One region of the Arthrobacter sp. zg-Y20 genome, then DNA from elsewhere that is predicted to be linked to it. Evidence: predicted binding sites of a transcription regulator. Region 1 holds the regulator's gene; the other holds the start of a gene.
What was found. The regulator LexA, encoded in region 1, represses DNA repair genes until DNA is damaged. The targets are predictions, from matches to a motif close to TCGAACANNTGTTCGA.

Region 1 (5,985 bases):
CGGATGCCGCCGGAAAGCTCCACTTTGATATCGAGGGACTTCACCACGCGGCTGAGCAGGTCAAGGTTCGAGCCGCGGCCAAACGCGGCGTCCAGGTCCACCAGGTGGACCCACTCGGCGCCGTCGTTCTGCCAGGCCAGGGCCGCCTCCAGCGGATCGCCGTAGCTGGTCTCGCTGCCGGCTTCACCCTGGACCAGGCGCACGGCCTGTCCGTCGGCCACATCCACGGCGGGCAGCAGTTCTAGGACGGGTGTTTCGCTGAAGGGCATCTCTTGTGCTTTCGGTGGTGGGGTCAGGAAAGGTCGAGGGTCAGCAGGTAGGCGCCCAGCAGGGCCATTCCGGCCAGGACCCAGAAGCTGATGACAATGATTTTGGACATGCCCTGGCTGCGGAAAGACACCGCGCCGCCAATGAGGAGACCGGCCAGGCCCATCAGAAGAATGCTCCACATAGCGCTCAGCCCAGCGTCTTAAGCCAGTTGTTCAGCAGTGCTGCGCCGGCGTCGCCGGACTTCTCCGGGTGGAACTGGGTAGCCGACAACGCACCGTTCTCCACCGCGGCAATAAACGGGCCGCCGTGGTCCGCCCAGGTGACCTGGGGCGGTCGCATGGCCGGCTGGGTGACGTCGAAGTCCCACTTCTGCACGCCGTAGCTGTGCACGAAGTAGAACCGCTCGTCCTCGATACCGTCGAAGAGGGCCGAACCGGCCGGGGGCTTTACGGTGTTCCAGCCCATGTGCGGCACGACGTCGGCCGCGAGCCGTTCAACCACGCCGGGCCACTCGCCCATCCCCTTGGTCCGGACCCCGTGCTCCACGCCCTCATCAAAGAGCACCTGCAGGCCTACGCAGATACCCAGCACCGGGCGGCCGCCGGCCACGCGGCGGCCGATCATGCGGAGGGCATCCACGTCCTTGAGGCCCTGCATCACGGCGGCGAACGCGCCGACGCCGGGGACCACGAGCCCGTCGGCGTTCAGGACGTCATCCGGCTTGGCGCTAAGCGTGACGTTGGCGCCGGCGTGCTCAAGGGCGCGCACGGCGGAGCGGATGTTGCCCGAACCGTAGTCCAGGACGGTGACGTTGCGGGGACTCACAGTGCTCCCTTCGTGGAGGGGATGCCCTCAACGCGCGGATCGGATTCAACCGCCGCGCGCAGGGCGCGGGCGAAGGCCTTGAACTGGGCCTCGACAATGTGGTGCGGATCCCGTCCGGACAGCACGCGCATGTGCAGGCAGATCTGGGCGTGGAGCGTGATCGCTTCGAAGACATGCCGCGTCAGGGATCCGGTGAAATGCCCGCCGATCAGGTGGTATTCCTGGCCAGCAGGCTCCCCGGAGTGCACCAAATAGGGGCGGCCGGAGATATCGACGACAGCCTGCGCCAGTGCTTCATCCAGCGGAACGGTGGCTTCGCCGAAACGGCGGATGCCGGCCTTGGTGCCGAGGGCGGTCTTCAGCGCCTCGCCGATGCTGATGGCGATGTCCTCCACCGTGTGGTGGACATCGATGTGGGTGTCCCCCGTGGCCCGGACGGTGAGATCCATCAGTGAGTGCTTGGCCAGCGCGGTCAGCATGTGGTCGTAGAACGGCACCGAGGTGCTGATATCCGCGCGGCCCGTGCCGTCCAGATCGAGTTCGACGACGACGGACGATTCGCTGGTGGTCCGCTCAAGGCGGGCGGTGCGTCCGGTGGCGGTCTCCACAGTCATGAGGTTCCTTCGCGAAGGTTGGAGCCGAAGCAATAGGCAAAGCCCCGGCAGGTCATCAGTTTAGTCCCGAAGCGGGCAACACCCGGAACTGGAACCGGGGGCCGGGAGGTGGATGCACCGACGGACGGGCGGCTCAGGCGGCGAGCAGTTCCTGCAGCCGGGTCAGGAACGCCGTGGTTTCCGCTTCGGTACCGGCGGTTACCCGCAGGTGCCCCTCAATGCCGATGTCACGGACCAGGACACCGGCTTCCAGCAGCCCTTCCCAGACGGCCCGCGGGTTCTCCATCCCGCCGAACAGGACAAAGTTGGCGTCCGACGGCGCCGGGGCCAGTCCCATAATGGTGAGTTCCCGGACGATCCTGTCGCGCTGGGCCTTGATGTCCTCAACGTTGGACAGGAGGGCATCGGCGTGCGTCAGGGCTGCGTTGGCCGTGGCCTGGGTAATGGCGGAGAGGTGGTACGGCAGCCGGACCAGGCGCAGGGCGTCGGCGATCTGCGGCGCTGCGGCCAGGTAGCCGATCCGGGCCCCGGCCAGGGCGAAAGCCTTGGACATGGTCCGGGAGACGATCAGCCGCTCGCGTCCGGGCAGCAGCTGCAGGGCGCTGGGGGTTTCCGTGTGGGAGAACTCCGCGTAGGCCTCGTCCACCACGACAACTGCGTTGGAGGCGGCGCCGGCATCGTAGGCCGCCTCGATGGCGTCCAGTCCCAGGGCGGTGCCGGTGGGGTTGTTCGGGGTGCAGAGAATGATGATGGTAGGCGCCTGTGCCCGGACCTGCTCCGCCACGGACTGCGGGTCCAGGGTGAAGTCGGCTTCCCTTGTGCCGGTGACATAGGCGGTTCCCGTGCCGCTGGCGAGCAGCGGGTACATGGAGTAGGTGGGCGGGAAGCTCATGGCCTTCCGGCCGGGGCCCCCGAAGGCCTGCATGATGTGCTGCAGGACTTCGTTGGAGCCGTTGCCGGCCCAGATGTTTTCAGCGGTGAGGCCGTGGCCGAGATAGGCGGCCAGGTTTTCCCGCAGCTGGGTGAACTCGCGGTCCGGGTACCGGTTCAGGCCGGCAACTGCCGCCTGGACCTCGGTAACGATCGCTTCCCTTACATGCCGGGGCAGCCCGTGGGTGTTTTCATTGACGTTCAGCAGGATCGGCACATCCAGCTGCGGAGCTCCGTACGGGCTCAGGCCGCGGAGGTCTTCCCGCAGGGGAAGTCGGTTCAGGTTTTCCAGCTGTTCACTCACCCGTACAGCTTAAGGCGCTGCGGCACCCGGCGCGGAATCCGGTGTCCCGGCATGAAGTTCCGGGCTAGGAGGCGACGGGGATGTAGAGCTGCCGGCCGGCCGGGACCGTGGCGTTTTCCAGGTTGTTCAGTTCCACGATGTCCGCAACGACGTCCCGGGGATCCCGCTCCGGTGCGTATTCGGTGGCGAGGGACCACAGTGAGTCGCCGGTGGAAACGGATACCTGCAGGGTGCGTGTAGTTTCCGGTGAGTTCCCGGTGGCCATGGCAGGGGCGGTGAAGAAACCCGCAAAGACCAGAAGTGCAGCGGTGGAGAACATCAGGGGTGCGCCCACCAGGACGAGCCGTCCGCGGCGGGTGAGGCGCAGCGGTGCCTGGCTGCGCGCGGCAGCGGAGGCGCCGGCCGGGGCACTGGGACGCACCGAAGCGTTGGGAAGTACGTGTACTGACATGTCAATACCTTTCCGGTCCGATGAGCAGCTCCCGCGCCGTCCGGACAATCCCCGGCAGGACCGGGTATTGCGCGGGGCTTAGAAACTGCATTCGAACATCTGGTGGATCCTGCGAGGTGTCACAGGACCATACTCGAACATACGTTCTAAGTTGTACTCGAACATTTCTAGCACTTATCTACGAACATTGTCGAGACTCGCTCGAATATATGTTTGAAAAACTTGCCGCGCTCCCTTAGCGTTGAACCTGTCGGGAAAGCGGTGATACCAACTAATCACCCGGCACTGACAAAACTGAGAAAACCGGGAAACCGGGACGCCCGGGAAACCGGGAAAAGCGACAAAACGGTACGGCCAGCACCGCAGGCACGGCCGGCACATAAAGAAGAAGCCATCGGGTCCGCATCCGCGGGCCTACCGTGAAGGGAAGCCGACGTGGCCCGTGTTACCAATGGCAGCACCCCCGCCCCTGCCGCGCCCGCTCCGGCAGTGCGCACCAAGGGCCTCACCGCCCGGCAGACTAAGATCCTCGAGACCATCCAGCGCTCGGTCAGTACCAACGGCTACCCGCCCTCTATGCGGGAAATCGGAGACATCGTCGGTCTGGCCAGCCTCTCGAGCGTTACCCACCAGCTGAGCCAGCTGGAAAAGCTGGGGTACATCCGCCGGGATCCTAAACGGCCCCGGGCCATGGAAATCCTGGTCCCCCTGCTGCTTCGCGACGCGCCTTCAACCCGCCGCAGCGCATCCGGTTCGCCGGACGGTTCAGCGGCGGAAACCGGCTCAGGGTCCACGGCGGGGGCAGCATCCGGCGCCGGCAGCTCACATGTCTTCGACCTCACCACCGCGATCGACACGGCCATGGTTCCGCTCGTGGGACGCATTGCGGCCGGCGGGCCCATCCTGGCGGATCAGCAGGTGGAGGAAGTCATTCCCCTGCCGCGCCAGCTTGTTGGCCACGGCGACCTGTTTATGCTCCGCGTGTCCGGCGACTCGATGGTGGACGCTGCCATTTGCGACGGAGACTGGGTGGTGGTGCGGCGCCAGCCCACGGCAGAGAACGGCGATATTGTTGCCGCCCTGCTGGAGGACGAAGCGACGGTCAAGACCTTCCGCCAGCGCAACGGCCACACCTGGCTGCTGCCGCAGAACACCCGCTATGAGCCCATCCTCGGCGACGAAGCCACCATCATGGGCAAGGTCGTATCGGTCATGCGTTCTCTCTAGGGCCGCACGCACCAAAAACAGCGCCCATAAGTACAGCGCCGCCGGCTCCCTGCCGACGGCGCTGCTGCGTTCCTGCCTCGCGCTTCCCCCTGGACGGGGCCCGGCCTAGGTCCGGGTGCCTGCGGGCTGAGCTGAGAGGCGTTCAAGGGCCTGCAGCACCACGCCGCGGTCCGTGGTGGACCAGAACGGGGGCAGGGCAGCCCTCAGGAAGCTGCCGTAACGGGCGGTGGCGAGCCGGGAGTCCAGGACGGCCACCACCCCCTTATCACCGGAGGCCCGGATCAGCCGGCCAGCGCCCTGCGCCAGCCGGACGGCGGCGTGGGTTGCCGAAACACTCATAAAGCCGTTGCCGCCTGCCTTGGCCACCGCACGGGTGCGGGCCGTCATCAGCGGATCATCGGGACGCGGGAACGGAATCCGGTCCATGATGACCAGCCGGCACGAGGCACCAGGGACATCCACGCCCTGCCACAGGGACATGGTTCCGAAGAGGCAGGTCGCGTCGTCATCGGCGAACTGCTGTACCAATGCGGACATGGTGGACTCGCCCTGGCACAGGATCGGGAAGTCCACCCGTGTGCGCAGGGCATCAGCCGCTTCCTCGGCTGCACGCCGGGAAGAGAACAGACCCAGTGCGCCGCCGCCGGAGGCCTTGATCAGCGCCTCAATCTCGTCCAGTTGCTCCGGGGATGTCCCCCGCCCCGGTTTAGGCAGGTCCTTGGCTACGTAGAGGACACCCTGCCGGGGGTAGTCAAAGGGACTGCCGACGTCGGTGCCGTTCCATTTCGGGGCACCGCTGCCCAGGAGTCCCAGGGCGCCGGCCACCGGACCGAATTCTGCTCCGATGGCCAGGGTGGCGGAGGTCAGGACCACGGTGTGACCGTCGAAGAGCCCTTCGCGCAGCCGGCCGGCCACCGACAGTGGGGCCACGTTGATGGTGGGCGGTGAGTCTTCTTCGGGCGCCGTGTATCCGGCACCGGGAGAGAACGTGCTGGGGCGCGATGCCCAGACCACTTCACCGGAGTTGCCGGCATCAAGAATGCGGTCGCACATTTCCTGCACGGCCATGAGCCGGGAACGGGCCATCTGGCGCCCGCCGTCCACGTTCTCGCCGTCGGGCTTGGAATCTGACAGCGCTGTGCGGGCCGAGTCGCGTACGTGCCCCAGGACCATCTCCTGGTCCTCGGACAGTCCCGCGGCCAGCAGACCGGACGGGACCGGTGCGAAGACCTGGTCGAACGCGCGGCCGGCAGCGGCCAGCGGCTCCAGGGCGGCGGAAGTGTGTTTGCGGGCTGCGGACACGGCTGCGGAGATAACGGTCCCGGACAGCTGTCCGGTGACGGCGCCGGTGACGCGGTCCTGCA
Region 2 (5,985 bases), 760 kb from region 1:
CTGATTCCACCACGTCACCCTGTTCCAGCGGGGTGTCCAGGTCCTTGAGGACCGAGTTCACGCGCATAACGACGACGTCGCGGCGTTCGAAGAAGAGCTGCGCACCGGTGGTGCCAGTATCCACCGTGGTCTCTTCGCCGTCGACGATGAGGGTGAACTTCTCTGGCACTGACACGTTGTCTCCTAGATTTGTTTGTACGGGGTCTGCGGCACGGCCTGGACTCGGCCGGCTCCTTCTACGCCCGTACCGATGTTATCCGCTGCGCTTGTGCCCCACCAACATGCCGCGCTGGGAAACCGGCAGCGGAAGCGAGCCTGTGTCCGCCAGATTCCATGCTTCCAGCGCCTGCAGGCTGATGCCGCGGGCACCCGTGCGGCGGGTCAGGCCGCGGATCAGCAGCAGTTCCGTGCCGAACAGCAGCGGGCCGGCTTTCTCCTGGGCTTCGTGGAAGAACGTGCAGTCAACGCACCCGGTGCCGTCGTCAATGCTGATGAAGACCACACGGCGGCCCCCGCGCATGGGCGGGGTTTGTGTGGCCACCCGGATCCCGGCCACCAGCACCTCGGTGCCGTTGCGCAGGTCCATCAGAGCCTCCGCCTGTGTGACTCCCAGCCGCTTCAGCAGCGGGCCGTAGCTTTCCATCAGGTGCGCACTGACGTCCACGGACAGCAGGTCCAGTTCGGTGCGGACCTTCTCACGCAGCCCCGGTTCGGGCAGCTGGTGGCGCAGGTTCTTCAGCTCGGTGTCCCCCAGCGGCAGGGCCAGCTGCCCGGGAATCGGATCATGCTTGCGGGAGGCGGACTTGGCCGGGGCGGCGTCCAGGTACTGGATCAGGTCCGCCCGGCTGCCGGCCGAGCCGGTCTGCCTGCTGAGCGAATCAAAGGCGCCGAGCTGGGCCAGCCGGCGCAGCGTGGGCCGGGAGACCCGCGCCCGGGCCCGCAGGTCCGCCAGGGAATCATAGGGCTGCCCGGCGGCAATGCGCCGAAGCTCAACGGCGGAGAGCCCGTAGATCCCGGCCAGGGACAGCCGGATGCCCAGCTTTCCCTCTTCGGTCCGCTCCACCCGGTACTGCTCCCCGCTCCGGTTGATGTCCAGGGGCAGGATGGGGATGCCCATCCGCCGGGCTTCAGCCACCAGCAGCCGGCGGGGATACATACCGGGATCATGCTCGAAGATCCCGGCCAGGAAGGCCGCCGGATGGTGCGCCTTCAGCCAGGCCGACTGGTAGGTGGGCACGGCGAAGGCCGCCCCGTGGGCCTTGCAGAAACCGAAGCTGCCAAAAGCCTTGAGCGTGTCCCAGACCTTGTCGATGGTCTCCTGCGTGTAGCCGCGTGCCGCGGACTTGCTGCGGAAGTACTCTTCCACCCCCGGTTCTGCCGCTTCATTGCCCAGCAGCCGGCGCAGCTCATCTGCCTTGGCCAGGCCGCAGCCCGTAAAGACGTTCAGGGTGCGCAGCACCTGTTCGTGGAAAACGGTGACCCCGTGGGTTTCCGCCAGTACCGGGCGCAGCGCCTCGTGCGGGTACACCTCCGGGGAAAAGCCGTGCCGGTGTTCCAGGAACGGGCGGACCATGTCGGATTTCATGGGACCGGGGCGGAACAGGGAGATATCGATAATCAGGTCATTGAACTCCCGCGGAGCGAGTTTGCCCACCAATTCGCGCTGGCCCGGGGATTCAATCTGGAAGCAGCCCAGGGTGTGGGTGCTGCGGATCAGCTCGTAGGTTGGTTCGTCGTCGAACGGCACGGCATCCAGGTTGATTCGGCCGCTGGGTTCGATGAACTCCGGATCCGGGGCATCCGGTGCCTCCCGGTGCCCGCCGGCGGCAATCACTTCCTCACGCGAGGAATGCACGCGCACCACCTCGCGCACGGCAAAGGCCATGGCGCTTTGCATCCGCACACCCAGCACGTCCAGCTTGAGCATGCCCATGGGGTCCATGTCGTGCTTGTCGAACTGGGACATGGGCAAGCCCAGTCCGCTGGGCTGCACCGGGGTGCGGTCCAGCAGGGACTTGTCCCCCAGGATCACCCCGCACGGATGCATGGAGATGTGCCGGGGCAGGCGGTCCAGCCGTTCGGTGAGATCTACCAGCAGGTCCAACTGCTTGTTGTTTTCCACCTGGCCGGAGATTTCGCGCAGTTCCGGTTTTTCGGCGAGCGCCTCACGGAAGTTGCGCGCCGAGAAGCGCCACAGCTGCTTGGCCACGGCTCCGATGTCGGCTTCATCCATACCCAGGGCCAGTCCGGCGTCTCGCACCGCTCCGCGGGCCCGGTAACCGTTTTGCATGCTCATCAGCGTGACCCGTTCGGAGCCGAAGCGTTCGAAGATGCGGTGGTACACATTGTGCCGCTCGGCGCTTTCGACGTCGATGTCGATGTCCGGCAGCGTGGAGCGGTCCCGGGAGAGGAAGCGTTCAAAGATCAGGTCGTGGTCCAGCGGGTTGACGTGGCTGACTCCCAGCAGATAGTTCACCAGCGAGGAGGCGCCCGAGCCGCGGGCCGCGGCGCGTACCCCCATTCCCGTGATCATGGCCGAAACTTCGGCGACCGTGAGGAAGTAGGAGGCGAAGCCGAGCCGTTCAATGATGCCCAGTTCGTGTTCGAGCCGGTTGCGCATCTGGACCTCGGCGATGGAGTCCTGCACGCGCAGCCGGCGGGTGATCCCCGCTTCGCAGCGTTGGCGCAGTTCCGTCATGGGTTCGGCGGTGATGCCGATCACCGATGCTTCCGGCACCACTGGCTGTTTCCAGCCCATGTCCGCCACCGGGTCAATCCGGCAGTCATCGGCGAGCGCCGCAGTGTCAGCCAGCATCCGTGCCGCTCCCCCGGAGCCGTAGCCCGCTTCCGAGCTGATCTCCCGGGCAAGTGCCGTCATCTGGCGTGTGCCCTTGAGCCAGCCCTGCCCGTTGGGCTGGAGGTCAGGGAGCCGGGACAGCGAGGTCAGCGAGCGCGCGGCGTCGAGCACGTCAGCGGTGGCGGCGCCGTCCTCATCCACGTACCGCGCGGCGTTGGTGAGGATGGCGGGTACGCGCATCTCATCGGCCAGCCGGAACATCCGCACCGCGTGGGCGAGGCTGAGGTTCTCCCCCGGCGGGGCCAGGTGCGTCACCACCTCGACGGCGAGCGCCCCCGCAGGGATCAGCGAGCGCCAGCGGGCGAAGAGGGTACGCGCCACGGCATAGCTGCGGCTGCGCATGGCAACGCCGACGTCGGACTGCGGGCCTACCAGCACCGTCAGCACCGGCTGCCCGGCCTCCCCTATGGGAGTTCCGTCTTCTGCCAGTGTTCCCCGGGCATGGGCGGCCAGCTGCTCCATGGTGACGCCTACGGGTTTGCCGGTGCGTGCCCGGGAAGCCGAGGTGCCGGCGTGGGCTGCGGAGATCAGCCGGCACAGGGCACGGTAGCCGGCGCCGCCGTTGGATCCGCGGGCCAGGAGAACCACCCGGCCCGTGACGGTGTTGTGTTCGTCCAGGACGGCGAGGTCCACTCCCACAATGGGGTCGATTCCTGCCTCCATGCAGGCGCGCAGATGCTTGACGGTGCCGTACAACCCGTCCCTGTCGGTGCAGGCGAGGGCATCGGCGCCGTCGGCAGCAGCGGCAGCGGCCATCTCCTCGGGCCAGGACACTCCGTAGTGGGCGCTGAAGGCAGTGGCTGCGTGCAGGTGGATAAAGCTCATGGGGTTGGTGCTGTCCCCTCAGGCACTGGGTCTCAGTGCGTCATGGATCCGTATCAGGCGCCAGCGGTCGGTGTTCACGTGGTGCGAGAGGTCCAAGGTGCGCAGCTCGGAGTGTTCACTGACACGGGCCTGAACCCGCCAGATCTCGGTATCCACCAGTCCGGCGCCGTGGCCGCGTTCGGCCCGGGTTTCCTCTTCCCACCAGTTGCGGCGTTCATACCAGCGCACCGGATCAGCGCCCACCTTGTAGGTGTGCCCGCCCCACACCAGCCGCAGGGGCTTGCCCGCGGGCGAGCAAACCACCTCTATTGCTTCGCTGAAGACACCCATTCAGCTTCCCTCCCCGCCCGGCACGTGCACACCGCACGCCGCCATCCCCGCTGGTTTTTACTGGCTGCACTGGTTGCCGGCGGTAGTTTCCCTGTTGGTTTCCTTGGTGGTTTCCCTGTTGGTTAACAGCCGGCAACTAATTCGAACATATATTCGAACAGCGTCATCTTCAGTGTACGACCAGCGGCGGACAATAGGCACCACGAGGTGCCGGATCCGGTATTTTGGTCCCCGCTGACGGACCGTTCATCCACACCCGGGCAAGGGGTTACGGGCTAAACACGCCCGCCTGGTGCACACTGGTTCCAGATTCCCGTCCCCAACCGATGGAGCCAACCATGGACCCTGCCATGCACACCGGCATGCCGCCCGCCGGACAGCCTCCCCTCCAGGACCCGCAGGCCTCCCAGCAACAGACGCAGCAACAGGCGCAGCAGCAACCCGGTCCGCCGCCGGGGTACGCCGGGGCCTACCAGAACCCGTATAACGGTGCCCCAATGCAGGGAAACCCGTACCCCGGGGCGTCCATGGCTGGAAACCCGTACCCGGGGGCACCAACGGCTGGAAACCCGTACCAGCAATTCCCCCAAGCACCCCGGGAGCGCTTCGGCGGCGGGGCAATCGCCGGCATCGTCATCGTTACCCTCGGCTGGGCCCTGGCCTTGATGCCCCTCATTGTCTGGGCCGGCAGTATGGGCGACTACGCCTATGGTTCCGGCTGGGGCGGCCTTGTTGACCTCATTGCCATCCTCGGCATCCTCACCCTGGTCGCATCCGTAGGCGGTTTTATTGCAGCGCTCCAGAACGGCAGAAAGAAGCTCGCGGCACGGCTGTACATCATTCCCTCCCTGGTGTGGCAGAGCGCCGTGCTGGCACTGATCCTGTGGCTCTTGTACATGCTGTTCACTTACGGCATCTCCTAGGCCTCTTCCTTCGCCTCCACCCGCACTGTTGTGGACAGCGGAATCTCTTTGATGAACAGGCACAGCACCAGGGCTGCCGCCACAATGGGCACGCTCAGCAGGAAGATGGGCGGCAGCGCGTGCCCAAACGCGGCGGCGATAAAGTCCTGCGCCGGTGCGGGCAGGCTGCGCAGCATGGCCGGGCTGAGCGAGTTGATGTCTCCGCCCGCGGCGGCCCCTGCCCCGGGCGGCGCCGCCGCCATTTCGTTGCCCAGCCGGTGGATGAAGATGGAGCCAAACAGTGCAATGCCGAACGAGGCACCGATCTGCCGGAAATAGTTCGCCCCGGAGATCGCTGCCCCCATGTCCCTGCCCGGCACGCTGTTCTGCACAATCAGCACCAGGTTCTGCATCAGCATCCCGATCCCCATGCCCATCACCAGCATCCCCAATGCCGTGAACCCGTACGGCGTCGTATCCGAGATCCGGGACAGCAGGACCAGTCCGGCAATGATCACGGCACAGCCGGCCACCGGATAGACCTTGTACCGTCCCGTGCGCGAGATCAGCTGGCCGGTGCCGATGGAGGTGAGCAGCAGCCCGCCCATCATGGGCAGCATCATCAGGCCCGACTGGGTGGCGGTGGCGCGGTTGACCATCTGCAGGAAGGTCGGGAGGTAGGAAATGGTGGAAAACATCGCGATCCCGACGGAGATGCCCACCAGCACGGGGAGCAGGAAATTCCGGTTGCGGAACAGCCCCAGCGGAAGGATGGGTTCCGGGGCGCGGCGCTCCACCGGGATGAACGCCCCGGCCGCGGCCAGGGTCACGGCTGCCAGGGCAAGGATCTGCGGGCTGGACCAGGCATATGTGGTCCCGGCCCAGGTGGTCAGCATGATCAGGGCAGCGCTGGCCAGCGCCAGCAGTCCCGCGCCGGCATAGTCCAGCTTCGGACGCCTGCCCTCGGGTTTGGGCAGGTGCAGTGAGGCGATCACGACGGCGAGCGCCAGCGCTCCGATGGGCAGGTTGATGTAGAACACCCACCGCCAGGACCAGGCATCGGTGATCCAG

Region 2: the regulator LexA is predicted to act here: its motif matches at 4,154-4,169, upstream of QNO06_RS10135 (DUF6504 family protein).

What each region holds. Positions count from the first base shown of each region.
Region 1 is NZ_CP126241.1:1,356,312-1,362,296, reverse strand. It holds gene priA (bifunctional 1-(5-phosphoribosyl)-5-((5-phosphoribosylamino)methylideneamino)imidazole-4-carboxamide isomerase/phosphoribosylanthranilate isomerase PriA) at 1-269, opposite strand, end outside; gene QNO06_RS06570 (CG2302 family histidine operon protein) at 293-451, opposite strand; gene hisH (imidazole glycerol phosphate synthase subunit HisH) at 457-1,095, opposite strand; gene hisB (imidazoleglycerol-phosphate dehydratase HisB) at 1,092-1,709, opposite strand; gene QNO06_RS06555 (histidinol-phosphate transaminase) at 1,843-2,943, opposite strand; gene QNO06_RS06550 (LysM peptidoglycan-binding domain-containing protein) at 3,008-3,394, opposite strand; gene lexA (transcriptional repressor LexA) at 3,830-4,621, shown strand; gene QNO06_RS06540 (ATP-dependent DNA helicase) at 4,727-5,985, opposite strand, start outside.
Region 2 is NZ_CP126241.1:2,119,388-2,125,372, forward strand. It holds gene thrS (threonine--tRNA ligase) at 1-169, opposite strand, end outside; gene QNO06_RS10130 (DNA polymerase III subunit alpha) at 254-3,682, opposite strand; gene QNO06_RS10135 (DUF6504 family protein) at 3,701-4,012, opposite strand; gene QNO06_RS10140 (hypothetical protein) at 4,351-4,935, shown strand; gene QNO06_RS10145 (MDR family MFS transporter) at 4,932-5,985, opposite strand, start outside.